2 regions of the Massilia sp. TSP1-1-2 genome follow, and region 2 is predicted to be linked to the other one. Evidence: predicted binding sites of a transcription regulator. Region 2 holds the regulator's gene; the other holds the start of a gene.
What was found. Region 2 encodes FNR, which switches genes on or off when oxygen is low (the NO sensors DNR and NnrR bind a similar motif). Its sites were predicted from a motif close to TTGATNNNNATCAA; they were not measured.

Region 1 (5,540 bases), on a different contig from region 2:
GGCTTTGCCGTTGTCACGCCGGCTGGCCACGAGCTGGTGGTCAACGCCACCGCCGTGGTCGACCTGGTCAGCCGGGAAGCGGCGCGCAGCATTGGTCCCGAACAAACGGCAGCGATGGCAGCCGTGCTGGGCAATATCGCCGGCATGAATTCCACCAACAGCTAAGGTCGGCCTCCGACGTTCCGCAGATCGGCTAACATGGCGGCATGCCCCACTTTGCCGCCAACCTCAGCCTGATGTTTACCGAAGTCGATTTTCTCGACCGTTTCGCCGCCGCGCGCGCGCACGGTTTCGAGGCGGTCGAATGCCTGTTTCCGTACGACTGGCCAGCAGAACAGATCGCCGAACGCTTAGCCGCCAGCAACTTGCAACTGGTGCTGCACAATCTGCCCGCCGGCAACTGGTCTGCCGGCGAGCGCGGCATGGCATGCGACCCGGCCCGGGTGGCCGAGTTCCAGGACAGCGTAGGGCGCGCGCTCGACTACGCGCGCGTGCTGGGCGTGCCCCGGCTGCACTGCCTGGCCGGCTTGCTGCCCGCAGGCGTCAGTACGCAGCGCGCGCAAGCGGCTTACATCGACAACTTGCGCTTTGCCGCAAAGCAGCTGCGCGCTCACGGCATCGACTTAATGATCGAGCCGATCAATACCTACGACATGCCTGGCTATTTCCTCACTAGCAGCGCGCAAGCGGCCGACATCATCGCCGCCACGGGGGCCGACAATCTGTTCCTGCAATACGACATCTACCACATGCAGCGCATGCAGCGCATCGAAGGCGCGCTGGCCGACGGCATCGGCAAGTACTTGCCGCTGATTGGCCACATGCAGCTGGCCGATGTCCCGGGCCGCCACGAACCGGGTACCGGCGTCATCGACTTCCGCGTGCTGTTCGCCTTGGTCGATGAACTGGGCTACAAGGGCTGGATCGGCTGCGAATACCATCCCGTGGGCGAAACGGCCGCCGGGCTCGGCTGGCGAAGCGCACTGCAGGCTTGAGTTCGAGCAAACTGCGCTCAGCTTTGTAGGGCAAGAATGGGAACTTCCTGCACGCCACTTGAGCGCGTGCCCGAAAGGACCCATGAAATCCTGCCGCTCCTTTGCCGCCCTCGCCCTGATCGCCTTGTCCATGCTGGTGGGCGGTTGCGCCTCCACCGGCAATGTCAGCCTGGTCGAAGTGCGCGAGTTCGCCGACGCCTCCGCCAAGCTGGGCGCTTACTCGGAACTATCGAAACGCTATCGCGACACCTATGCGCGCGAACAGCCCTATCTGTCGGCAATTGCCGACCGCATGGCCAAGGAAACCGACGCCAAGCGCCGCGCCAGCGCCGACGATTTCCTCGCCGTGCAGCGGGCAATGGTGCTGTACATGCAGACGCTGAGCATGCTGGCCGGCGACGCCCGCTACGACCTCACGCCCCAGCTCGACCAGATGGGTACGGGTCTGCAGGCGCTGGCCGGCAGCGGCCTGGAGCAACGCCACGTGATCGCCTACACGGGCCTCACGCGCCTGCTTACCCGAGTGATTGCTTCCAATTACCAGAACCGCAGCGTGGAAACAATGGTGCGCGATGGCGACGCCCATGTGCGCGTCCTGCTCGACGGCATGATGACGCTCACCCGGCTGTACGCCAAGACCCATGACAACGAAAAGAAAACCGTGCTCGGCATGTTCGATGTTGAAATTCCTTTTTCCGGCAAGCCGCAAGACCGCATGCTGGTAACCATGGCCAAAGTGCATTACCAGGACAAGGCGCACGAATACAAGGCGCTCGACAAGCGCTATGAGCTGGCCCAGCAAGGTCTGTCGAAGGTCGCGCTGGGACACCAGAAAATGCGCGAGCGGCTCGACAACCTGAAAAGCGACGAGGCGCGCCACATACTGGGCGACTACGCCAAAGACTTACGCTTGATCTACAGCGCCCTGGGCGCCAACTAATTACTAAGGAGAGAGCGCCATGGCAAACGAACCGAACGGCTTGAGCACGGTTGCGCAAATCGAGGCGCTGGCCGACCAGCTCTCGGCGATCGCCGACGACATCCACGTGCGTGTGATGAAAGACATTAACGGCCACAAGGGCGCGCCGTTTACCGAGGCCGAACAGGCCATCGCGCGCGGCTTGCTGGAAGACGAGGTCGTCTTGCGCCAGCGCGCCGACGGCTTGTACGCTGACGCTGCCACCTACGTGGTGCAGTCGCTCGGCCAGTCGCAGCAAAAGATCAACCAACTGACGGCAGACGCGGCTGAAAAGATCCGCAAGATTTCCAGGATCGCCGACATTACCGGCCTCATTGGTGGCTTGCTGGTGCTCGCCGGCGCGGCCGCGACGGGCCAGCCGGCGCCGATCGTGGCAGCCATCGAGCGCGTGAGCAAGCAGGTCAAGCGGGTTGCCGCGAGCACGCCACACAAGGCCGTCTGAAGCAGGTCAACAAGCATGCACGCCAACGCGTGCGTGCGCCCCTGTCACTGCCGCGGAACGCGCTACACTGGCATCAGCCAGCACACGCCGGCGTTTCCCGTATAACAATCCACGGAGCAAGGAATGAACGCACTCGATGCGGCGCAACTTACGCTGCTCAGCGACCTGTTGGAGCGGCGCCGCGCCGCACTGGCCGGCCCGCCAGGCCTGCGGGCAACAGCGGGCGGACGCGACCGGGCGGTGGAAGAAATCGAAACCTCGCCCGCCGACAAGGCAACCGTGCGCCTGCTCAACGACCTGGCGCTGGAAGCGGCCGGGCACAATGCATCGCAACTGCACATGATCAAGCACGCGCTGGCCAAGTTCAACGATGGCAATTATGGGGAATGTGAAGAGTGCGGCAATCCGATCGGCTTTTCGCGCTTGCAGGCGCGACCGGAGGCCAGGTTGTGCATTACGTGCCAGACGCGCGCCGAGAAGCGCTAGGTCCGGCGGGTAGGGGTAGAGGTAATTCCCGCCCCGAAGAAATCCGTGCCTGCATTGTCCTGGCGCACGCGCGAGGACAATGCGGTATTCGTAGTAGTAGTAGTACTAGAATTGCTTAGCTCATGTGTTGCCCGCCATTGATCGCAATATTTGCCCCCGTCACAAAAGCGGCTTCCTCCGACACCAGATAGGCAATCAGCGCCGCCACTTCGGCCGGCTCGCCCAGCCGCCCCATCGGGATCTGCGGCAAAATCTTGTTCTGCATGATCTCTTCAGGCACTTGCATCACCATCTTGGTCCGCAAATAGCCGGGCGAGACGGTGTTGACGGTGATGCCATGGCGCGCCATTTCCAGCGCTACCGCCTTGGTAAAGCCATGCATGCCCGCCTTGGCGGCGGCGTAATTGGCTTGCCCGAAGGCCCCCTTCTGACCGTTGACCGACGAAATATTAATAATGCGCCCCCACTTTTGCGCCATCATGGGCTCGATCGCCTGCTTGCTCACATTAAACACACTGTCTAGATTGGTGCGCATGACTTCTGCCCATTCCTCCAGCGCCATCTTGGACAGGCTGCGGTCGCGCGTGATGCCGGCGTTATTGACCAGTACATCCAGGCGACCCATATCGGCCAGCAAGCTTTGCATCATCCATTCGGTGGCCGCGTAGTCGCCCACGTCCACCTTGTACGCCTTGAAGCGGTAGCCGTCGTCGCGCTGTGCACCGAGCCAGCCTTCGGGCGACTGGTTGGACGGCGAATACGTGGTTGCCACCTTGAAGCCCGCGTCGTGCAGCCTGCGGCAAATGGCTGTTCCCAGCCCCCCCATGCCGCCGGTAACCAGGGCAACTTTCTGATCATTCATGACACATCCTCGTTTTTGTATTTGTCCCGACGTAAGTCTAGGGGCGCCTACAACACGGAACATTGAGCAATGTCAAAGCCAGCCAAGAACTGGTTTAACATGATGGTGGTCAACTTAGTTCAGAGGTGTCCCCATGGCTTTTCCCACCATTCTCGTTCACGTCGACAACGGCGCCCGCGCTGGCGAAAGGATTCGGCTGGCAAGCGAGCTTGCAGCGCGCGCCGATGGCCATCTGATCGGCGCGGCCGCGACCGGCGTCTCGCGCTTTTTGTATCACAGCATGCCGGCGGAACAGAACGACCCGACGCTGGCCTTGCATCTCGATTTCCTGCGCGAGCAGGCCCGCACTGCGCTGGCGGCGTTCAGCGCGCAATGCGCCGACCTGCGCCACGGCGCGTATGAAGCGCGGGTGATTGACGATGAGGCAGGCGCTGGCATCAGCCTGCTGGCGCGCGCGGCCGACTTGATCGTGCTCGGGCAGGCCGAGCCGCAGGCGAAGGCGAATCTGGCGGACTTGCCGGTACACGTGGTCACCAATTCCGGGCGGCCCGTGTTGATCGTGCCGTTCGCCGGCCACCATGCCACGGTCGGGCGGCGCATTCTAGTGTCGTGGGACGGCGGGCGCGAGGCGGCGCGCGCGCTGCAGCTGGCGCTGCCGCTGTGCAAGGATGCAGATAGCATCACGATCGCCGTGTTTGAAGTGGCTGCGGACGAGCACAAGGCAGCCGATGCGCTGGTCGCCGATCCGCGCCCGTGGCTGGCGCGCCACGGCGTCAAGGCGGCGCTGGCGGTGCACGCGCTCGACCACCAGCGGCGGCTGAACCGGCGCCACGAAGTGGGTGAGCGACTGCTCTCGCTCGCTGCCGACACGGGCGCCGATTTGCTCGTGATGGGCGCGTACGGGCACTCGCGCTTCCGGGAATCGATCCTCGGCGGGGTGACCAAAACGGTGATGGAGGCAATGACATTGCCGGTGCTGATGGCGCACTAATAGGGATCAAGCAGGGGGATCAAGCAGGCGCATCAGGCAGGCGCATCAGGCAGGCGCATCAGGCAGGCGCATCAGCCCATCAATTGCCGCCTTGCCAGTCCAGATCGCGGATCCGGGACACTTGCCGACGCCGCATCATGGACCACAACTCCTGCGCCTGCGCCTCGCTGCCCACCATGCGCCGCGGCGTGGCCAAGGCCAGTTCGCAATCGCTGTCGGACCATTCTTCAAAGCGCAGCTCGCCCGTGCTGCTCACTTCGGCGACGTACATCAAGCCGTCGTCGTATCCAAAGCGCAAGACAGCGCTGGCGGCATCCACCGCGGCGCCGCCCTTCACGCGCTGGTACAGTTCGGCCAATGCGGCGACCAGCTGCTGCTCGGACGGCGAAGCAATGTCGCGCCCATCCGCACGCGTGAGGGTGACCCAGGCTTGTGTCATGTGACGCGTCCTCCTGTCGGTACTCGATTGCCATGCGCGGTTGCGGTCCGCTGGTGGCGGCGACCGCCTATGCTACAAGCATAATACCGAAAAACGCTTCCATGGGAAGCGTTTTTCTGGGGAGGTGGAGGCAGTGAACGGCTTAATGCACCAGCACAGGCAAGCTGAGCGGATCGAAATCAGTCCAGTCGCCGCCTACAATGGTGCCACTGGCGCGTTCGATATGGTCCGAACCCAGGCGGCGCATGACCTCCAGAACGCGCTGCTCGTCGTCGGCCTGCTCGAGCGCCACGGCGACCAGCATGCCGGCCTTGCGCGGCTCGAAACGGTTTTCGCCGGTGCCGCC
Region 2 (5,540 bases):
CGGGATCTCGTTTGTCGGTTACTTTGCGCCCATGCGCTCGATGATGGCGGGCATTGGCGCGCTCAGTCTGGGGCCGTGGGAATGGTTCTGGATCGGCTTTTACGCGCTCGCCACCTACGGCAACGCAGGCTGGCTGCGCGAGCAGGTGTGCAAATACATGTGCCCCTATGCGCGCTTCCAGAGCGCCATGTTCGACAAAGACACGCTGATCGTTACCTACGACCGGGAACGGGGCGAGCCGCGCGGCGTGCAAACGGCCGAACGCACCAAGGGCGACTGCATCGACTGCACCCTGTGCGTGCAGGTGTGCCCGACCGGAATCGACATTCGCAATGGCCTGCAGTATGAATGCATCGGCTGCGCGGCCTGCGTGGACGCTTGCAACGGCGTGATGGACAAGATCGACCTGCCGCGCGGGCTGATTCGCTATTCGACCGACCAGGCCATGGAAAAGGGCTGGTCGGCGCGCCAGATCGGGGCGCACATCGTGCGCCCACGCGTGCTCATTTACAGCGCGCTGCTGGCCCTGATCGGCATCGGCTTTGGCACCGCGCTTGCGCTGCGCACCCCGCTCAAGCTTGACGTCATCCGCGACCGCGGCTCGATGGGGCGCGAAGTGGGCGACGGCGTGATTGAAAACGTGTACCGTCTGCAGGTGATGAACACCGGCGAAACGGCGCATCGCTTCCACATTGTCGTCAGCGGCCTGCCCGGGGTGCGCCTGGCCGACCAGGAAGAAGTGCTGCTCGACGGCGCCAGCACGCGCGCCGTGCCGGTGCGGGTGCAGACCGAACGGGCAGCCCTGACGGGCGGCTCGCATGCGATCATGTTCGAATTGAGCGCGATCGACCAGCCCTCGCTCAAGGTCACCGAAAAAGCCGTATTTATCGTACCGAGATAATGAAGGAGAACCGCATGCAAACTGCTTCCCAACCCAGGCTGCGCACGGCGCCGCCATGGTATGCCCAGCGCTGGCCATGGCTGCTGATGCTCGGGCCGGCCGTGGTCCTGGTGGCCGGCGGCTACACCGGTTACCTGGCCTATACGCGCCAGGACGCGATGGTGGTCGACGACTATTACAAGCAGGGCAAGGCGATCAACCAGGACTTGCGGCGCGACCGCGTGGCCAGCGCCCAGCGCCTGTCGGTGGCGCTGCACTACAACGCCGGCGCGCATGCGATGCAGGGCGAATTGACCAGCTTTGGGCGGCCGGTTACGACCCCGTTCAGGATCGGACTGGCGCATTCGACGTTGCCTGAAAAAGACATTTTGCTCGCCGTGTATCCGGATGCGCAGGGGCGTTTTTCGGCGCCGCTGCCGGCGCTGGAGCAGGCGCGCTGGCAGGTGAATGTGGAAGGGGGCAAGCGCGACTGGCGCCTGGCTGCCGAATGGCAATTTCCGGCCCAGCAGTCGATGACGATCGACGCCGATGCGGCCATTGCGCCATGAGGCAGGGCATGAAGCGCCTGGCGATGGCGGTGCTGTGGCCATCGTTCCTGGCCGCGGCGCTCGCTGAAGGCTTTTTCTTCTCGTGGGTCGAGCCGGAAGCGCTGTCGTCGCTGGCGCCGATGGCGGTCTACAGCATCGGGTTTTTCTTCTTCTGGACGTTTTGCACGCTGGCCGGCTTGCTGACGGGGTATTTGATCGTGGTGCCGGACGATGGAAAGGCGCCGTTTTGAGTCGTTGGGTCCCATGGGGCCCAAGTGACCAACGACGGCTGGCGCGTGAACGCGGGGGCGACGATTGGCGGCAATGGAACGGTTCAACTGAGCCAATGTTCCATGGGTCCGTCGCGTGCGCGACGACGATGTGGGGGGACTGTTACGGGTAGCCTGACTCAGGCCATCGGGCTGCACTGCGCGGTACCGGCGGCCATCGCCTTGAGCATCACCGGGTCGAGCAGCGTCACTTCGCGCTTGTCGACCTTTAACCAGCCCTGCTTTTTGAAGCGCGACAGCAATCGACTGATGCTTTCAATGGTCAAGCCCAGATAATTGCCAATATCTTCACGCGACATGCGCAACTGAAAGCTGGTCGGCGAATACCCGCGCGCCGCGTAGCGCGACGACAAATTGACCAGAAACACCGCAAAACGCTGCTCGGCGCGCATATTGCCCAGCAATAGCATGACGTTTTGTTCACGCGTGATTTCCTGGCTCATGATGCGGTGAAAATGACGCAGCAGCGTCGGCACCTGGCCGAACAAGTCTTCAAGGCGGGTGAACGGAATCTCGCACACTTCGCTATCCTCGAGCGCCACTGCGTCGCAATGGTGGCGGTCGCCGCTGATGGCGTCCATCCCCAGCAATTCGCCGGCCATCTGAAAACCCGTAATCTGTTGTTCTCCGGCCGCATTGACCTGGTAAGTCTTGAAATGGCCGAAGCGAATCGCGTACAAACTGCGAAAAGGCTGATCCATTTGGTACAGGCGCTCGTCGCGCAAAATGCGGCTGCGCTTGCCAATGATCTGGTCCAGCCGACTCAGTTCGCCCTCGTCGAGCCCCATGGGAAGGCATAATTGGTGCATGCTGCATCCTGCGCAGCTTGCTTTCAAGACGTTGATATTTAATACAGCTGCAGGGGGATTCGGTTGATTCATTCAGGCATCATACTTCATCGCAGCTTATCGGGTTTTTAAAAAGCGGACATCCACGTGCAAAACATCGCCCGTCACCTTGGCCTTTTTCGCCTTCTTCGGCTTCTTGACGACCTGGCCTGCCGTATCGGTCAGCGGCACCCGGTGCTCGGGCGAAAAGCCGGGCTCTTCGATGCGTTCCAGGGTTTGCCGCGTGAACATTTCAATGGCGGCGAGCAAGTCCACCTCATCGGCGCATACCAGCGACACCGCCTGGCCCGCATTGCCCGCGCGGCCGGTGCGGCCGGTGCGGTGGATATAGTCTTCGGCCACGGTGGGTAAGTCGAAATTGACCACTTGCGGCAAGTCGTCGATGTCCAGCCCGCGCGCGGCGACGTCGGTTGCCACCAGTATCTTGCACTGGCCCGCCTTGAAACGCTCCAGCGCCCGCAGGCGCGCCGGCTGCGCCTTGTCGCCGTGAATCGCGTCGGCCGCCACGCCATTTGCCGCCAGGGTGTCGACCAGTTGGTCGACACCCTTGCGCGTCTTGACGAACACCAGCACCTGGCCCCAGCGCAGCTTGTGCAACAAATGCAAGAACAGCTCGGGCTTGCGTTTTTTATCGACCGGCACCACCCACTGCCGAATCCGCTGCACCGTGCTGTTGCGCGCGCTAACTTCAATGCTCAAAGGGTTGTTCAAGAGCTTGCCGGCCAGCGCGCGGATCTCGTCGGAAAACGTGGCCGAAAACAACAGGGTCTGGCGCTTGGCGGGCAGGGCGGAAAAAATGTCATTCAGTTCGCGCGAAAAGCCCAGGTCGAGCATGCGGTCGGCCTCGTCGAGCACCAAGGTTTGCAACTGGTCGAACTTGACCGCATTCTGGCGGTACAGGTCGAGCAGGCGCCCGGGCGTGGCCACCAGTACGTCGAGCCCTTTGCGTAGCTTCATCATTTGCGGATTGATGCTCACGCCGCCGTAAGCGACATGGGTGCGCAGCGGCAGGCCGGCGCCATATTCCTTGAAACTGTCGTGCACTTGCTCGGCCAATTCGCGCGTGGGCACCAGCACCAGCACGCGCACCGCGTTGCTGCCCACCTGGCCGCCTTCCATGGTCAGGCGCTGCAGCAGCGGGAGGGCGAAACCGGCGGTCTTGCCGGTCCCGGTCTGGGCTGCGGCCATTACGTCGCGCCCGGCCAGGATCGGGCCGATCGCCTGTGCCTGCACCGGCGTGGCGCTCGTGTAGCCCAGCGCATCGAGCGTGCGCATGAGCGGGTCGATCAGACCGAGGGAAGCAAACGACATGGGCAAACCTTGCAGCGTTGGGAATGGAGCCGACAGTTTAGCCTGTCCGCCCGTGTCCGTCCCACAAAGGTGGGCCAGCGCGGCCGCGACGCTGCATTGCCAGCCTTCGGCTCAAGGCAATGTGGGGAGCGATGTCTCATCACCGGAAATTAGTCTGGCCCATCTGCATCACGACTTGCTGATTTTGGGACATGGAAATTATGGCGACCGCATTCAAAAAGACGCCGGGTATACGCATTCGGCGCGCTCACTGGCTCGCCTGCTCGAGAAACGGGGTCTGCCGAAAGCGTTTGCGGGCAAGGTCATCCTATGGTCGTGTTTCGGCGGCGCGGCCGCTGGCATGGCGCAATCGCTGGCATTCAAATTGTCCTGTCGCGGCTATACGAACGTCCAGGTAGGGGGCTGCCGCTGGATAACGGGCACCATCGTCAACCGTGTGCTGTTATGCCGCAGAAATACCACGCCCGAGCATATAGCCGGTGTGGATGCTCCCGCCGCCATGGAGGACATGATGCGCTACTGCGATAGGACCGTCGACGATGACATTGGCTGGTTTTCCCGCCTCCGTCGGCCCCTGCGGGGTTCTGTCGGATAATGCCGGAAGTCACGGACCGCGCTTGCTAAGCTGCGCCTACGACTACTGACCCGGAACCCCTCATGACCAGCCTCTTTTTCCTGTTTCGCCTCACCGTTTCCTGGATGGTGCTGTATTTCCTGTGCGCCTTGATCGCCAACGACGCGCTGCTGCAACCGATCGGGCGCGACGCCGGCGGCTTTATTGCGGCGACCGGCATGCTGCTCGGCGCCGTGGTCTTGATCACGGCCTTTTCGCACCTGCGCCGGGTGCGCCTGATTACCGGCGAAGTCAACAGCAGCTCGCTGTCGAACCGCCAGCGGCGCCAGATCGAAATCCCGTTCGAAGCGGGAGCCGCCTTCGACCTGGTCGAGGCGGCGGTGCGCGAACTGCCGGGCATCGAGTCGGTCGACAGCGCGCGCGACAGCTTGCAACTGCGCGCCAAGATCAAGCGTATCGACCCTTACAGTGGCGACACGGTGCAAATCCAGTTCACGCGCCACTTGCGCACCCACTTCAACCAGATCCTGGTGACGGTCGCGCCGAATGGCGAGGCCGGCAGCGTGACGCTCATTTGCGAACCGGAGCGCTCAGCCTGGAGCGACTGGTTTTTCGTCGACTTCGCCACCAACCTGGAAAACGCGGAAGCGATCGTGCGCTCGGTTACGCGGCGCGTGGCCGGCCTGCGCCGCGCCGAGCAGGCCAGCGTGGTCCAAAGCGCCACCGAAAAGGAATTGACGGTGGCCAAATTGAGTTTGCTGCACGCCCAGGTCGAGCCGCACTTTTTGTACAACACGCTGGCCAGCGCCCAACTGCTCACGCGCACCGATCCCCCCCGCGCTGACGAGATGCTGGGCAACCTGATTCTATACCTGCGCCATTCGCTGCCGCGCACCGAGGATAGCCTCTCGACCATTGGCGATGAACTCGAACGGGCCCAGGCTTACCTCGACATTCTGAAAATTCGCATGGGCAGCCGCCTGTCGCTGCAGGTCGAGGTCCCCGCTGCGCTGCGCGCCGTGCTGTTTCCCACGATGATGCTGCAAACGCTGGTGGAAAACGCCATCAAGCACGGGCTTGAACCCAAGT

Region 1: the regulator FNR is predicted to act here: its motif matches at 3,827-3,840, upstream of ACP7BV_RS25375 (universal stress protein).

What each region holds. Positions count from the first base shown of each region.
Region 1 is NZ_JAFCTU010000050.1:12,426-17,965, forward strand. It holds gene ACP7BV_RS25345 (MarR family winged helix-turn-helix transcriptional regulator) at 1-165, shown strand, start outside; gene hyi (hydroxypyruvate isomerase) at 207-995, shown strand; gene ACP7BV_RS25355 (hypothetical protein) at 1,078-1,935, shown strand; gene ACP7BV_RS25360 (hypothetical protein) at 1,955-2,416, shown strand; gene ACP7BV_RS25365 (TraR/DksA family transcriptional regulator) at 2,540-2,902, shown strand; gene phbB (acetoacetyl-CoA reductase) at 3,018-3,764, opposite strand; gene ACP7BV_RS25375 (universal stress protein) at 3,898-4,755, shown strand; gene ACP7BV_RS25380 (hypothetical protein) at 4,835-5,194, opposite strand; gene ACP7BV_RS25385 (hypothetical protein) at 5,337-5,540, opposite strand, start outside.
Region 2 is NZ_JAFCTU010000021.1:77,513-83,052, forward strand. It holds gene ccoG (cytochrome c oxidase accessory protein CcoG) at 1-901, shown strand, start outside; gene ACP7BV_RS17910 (FixH family protein) at 916-1,449, shown strand; gene ACP7BV_RS17915 (hypothetical protein) at 1,458-1,679, shown strand; gene fnr (fumarate/nitrate reduction transcriptional regulator Fnr) at 1,838-2,599, opposite strand; gene ACP7BV_RS17925 (DEAD/DEAH box helicase) at 2,624-3,877, opposite strand; gene ACP7BV_RS17930 (hypothetical protein) at 3,930-4,472, shown strand; gene ACP7BV_RS17935 (sensor histidine kinase) at 4,535-5,540, shown strand, end outside.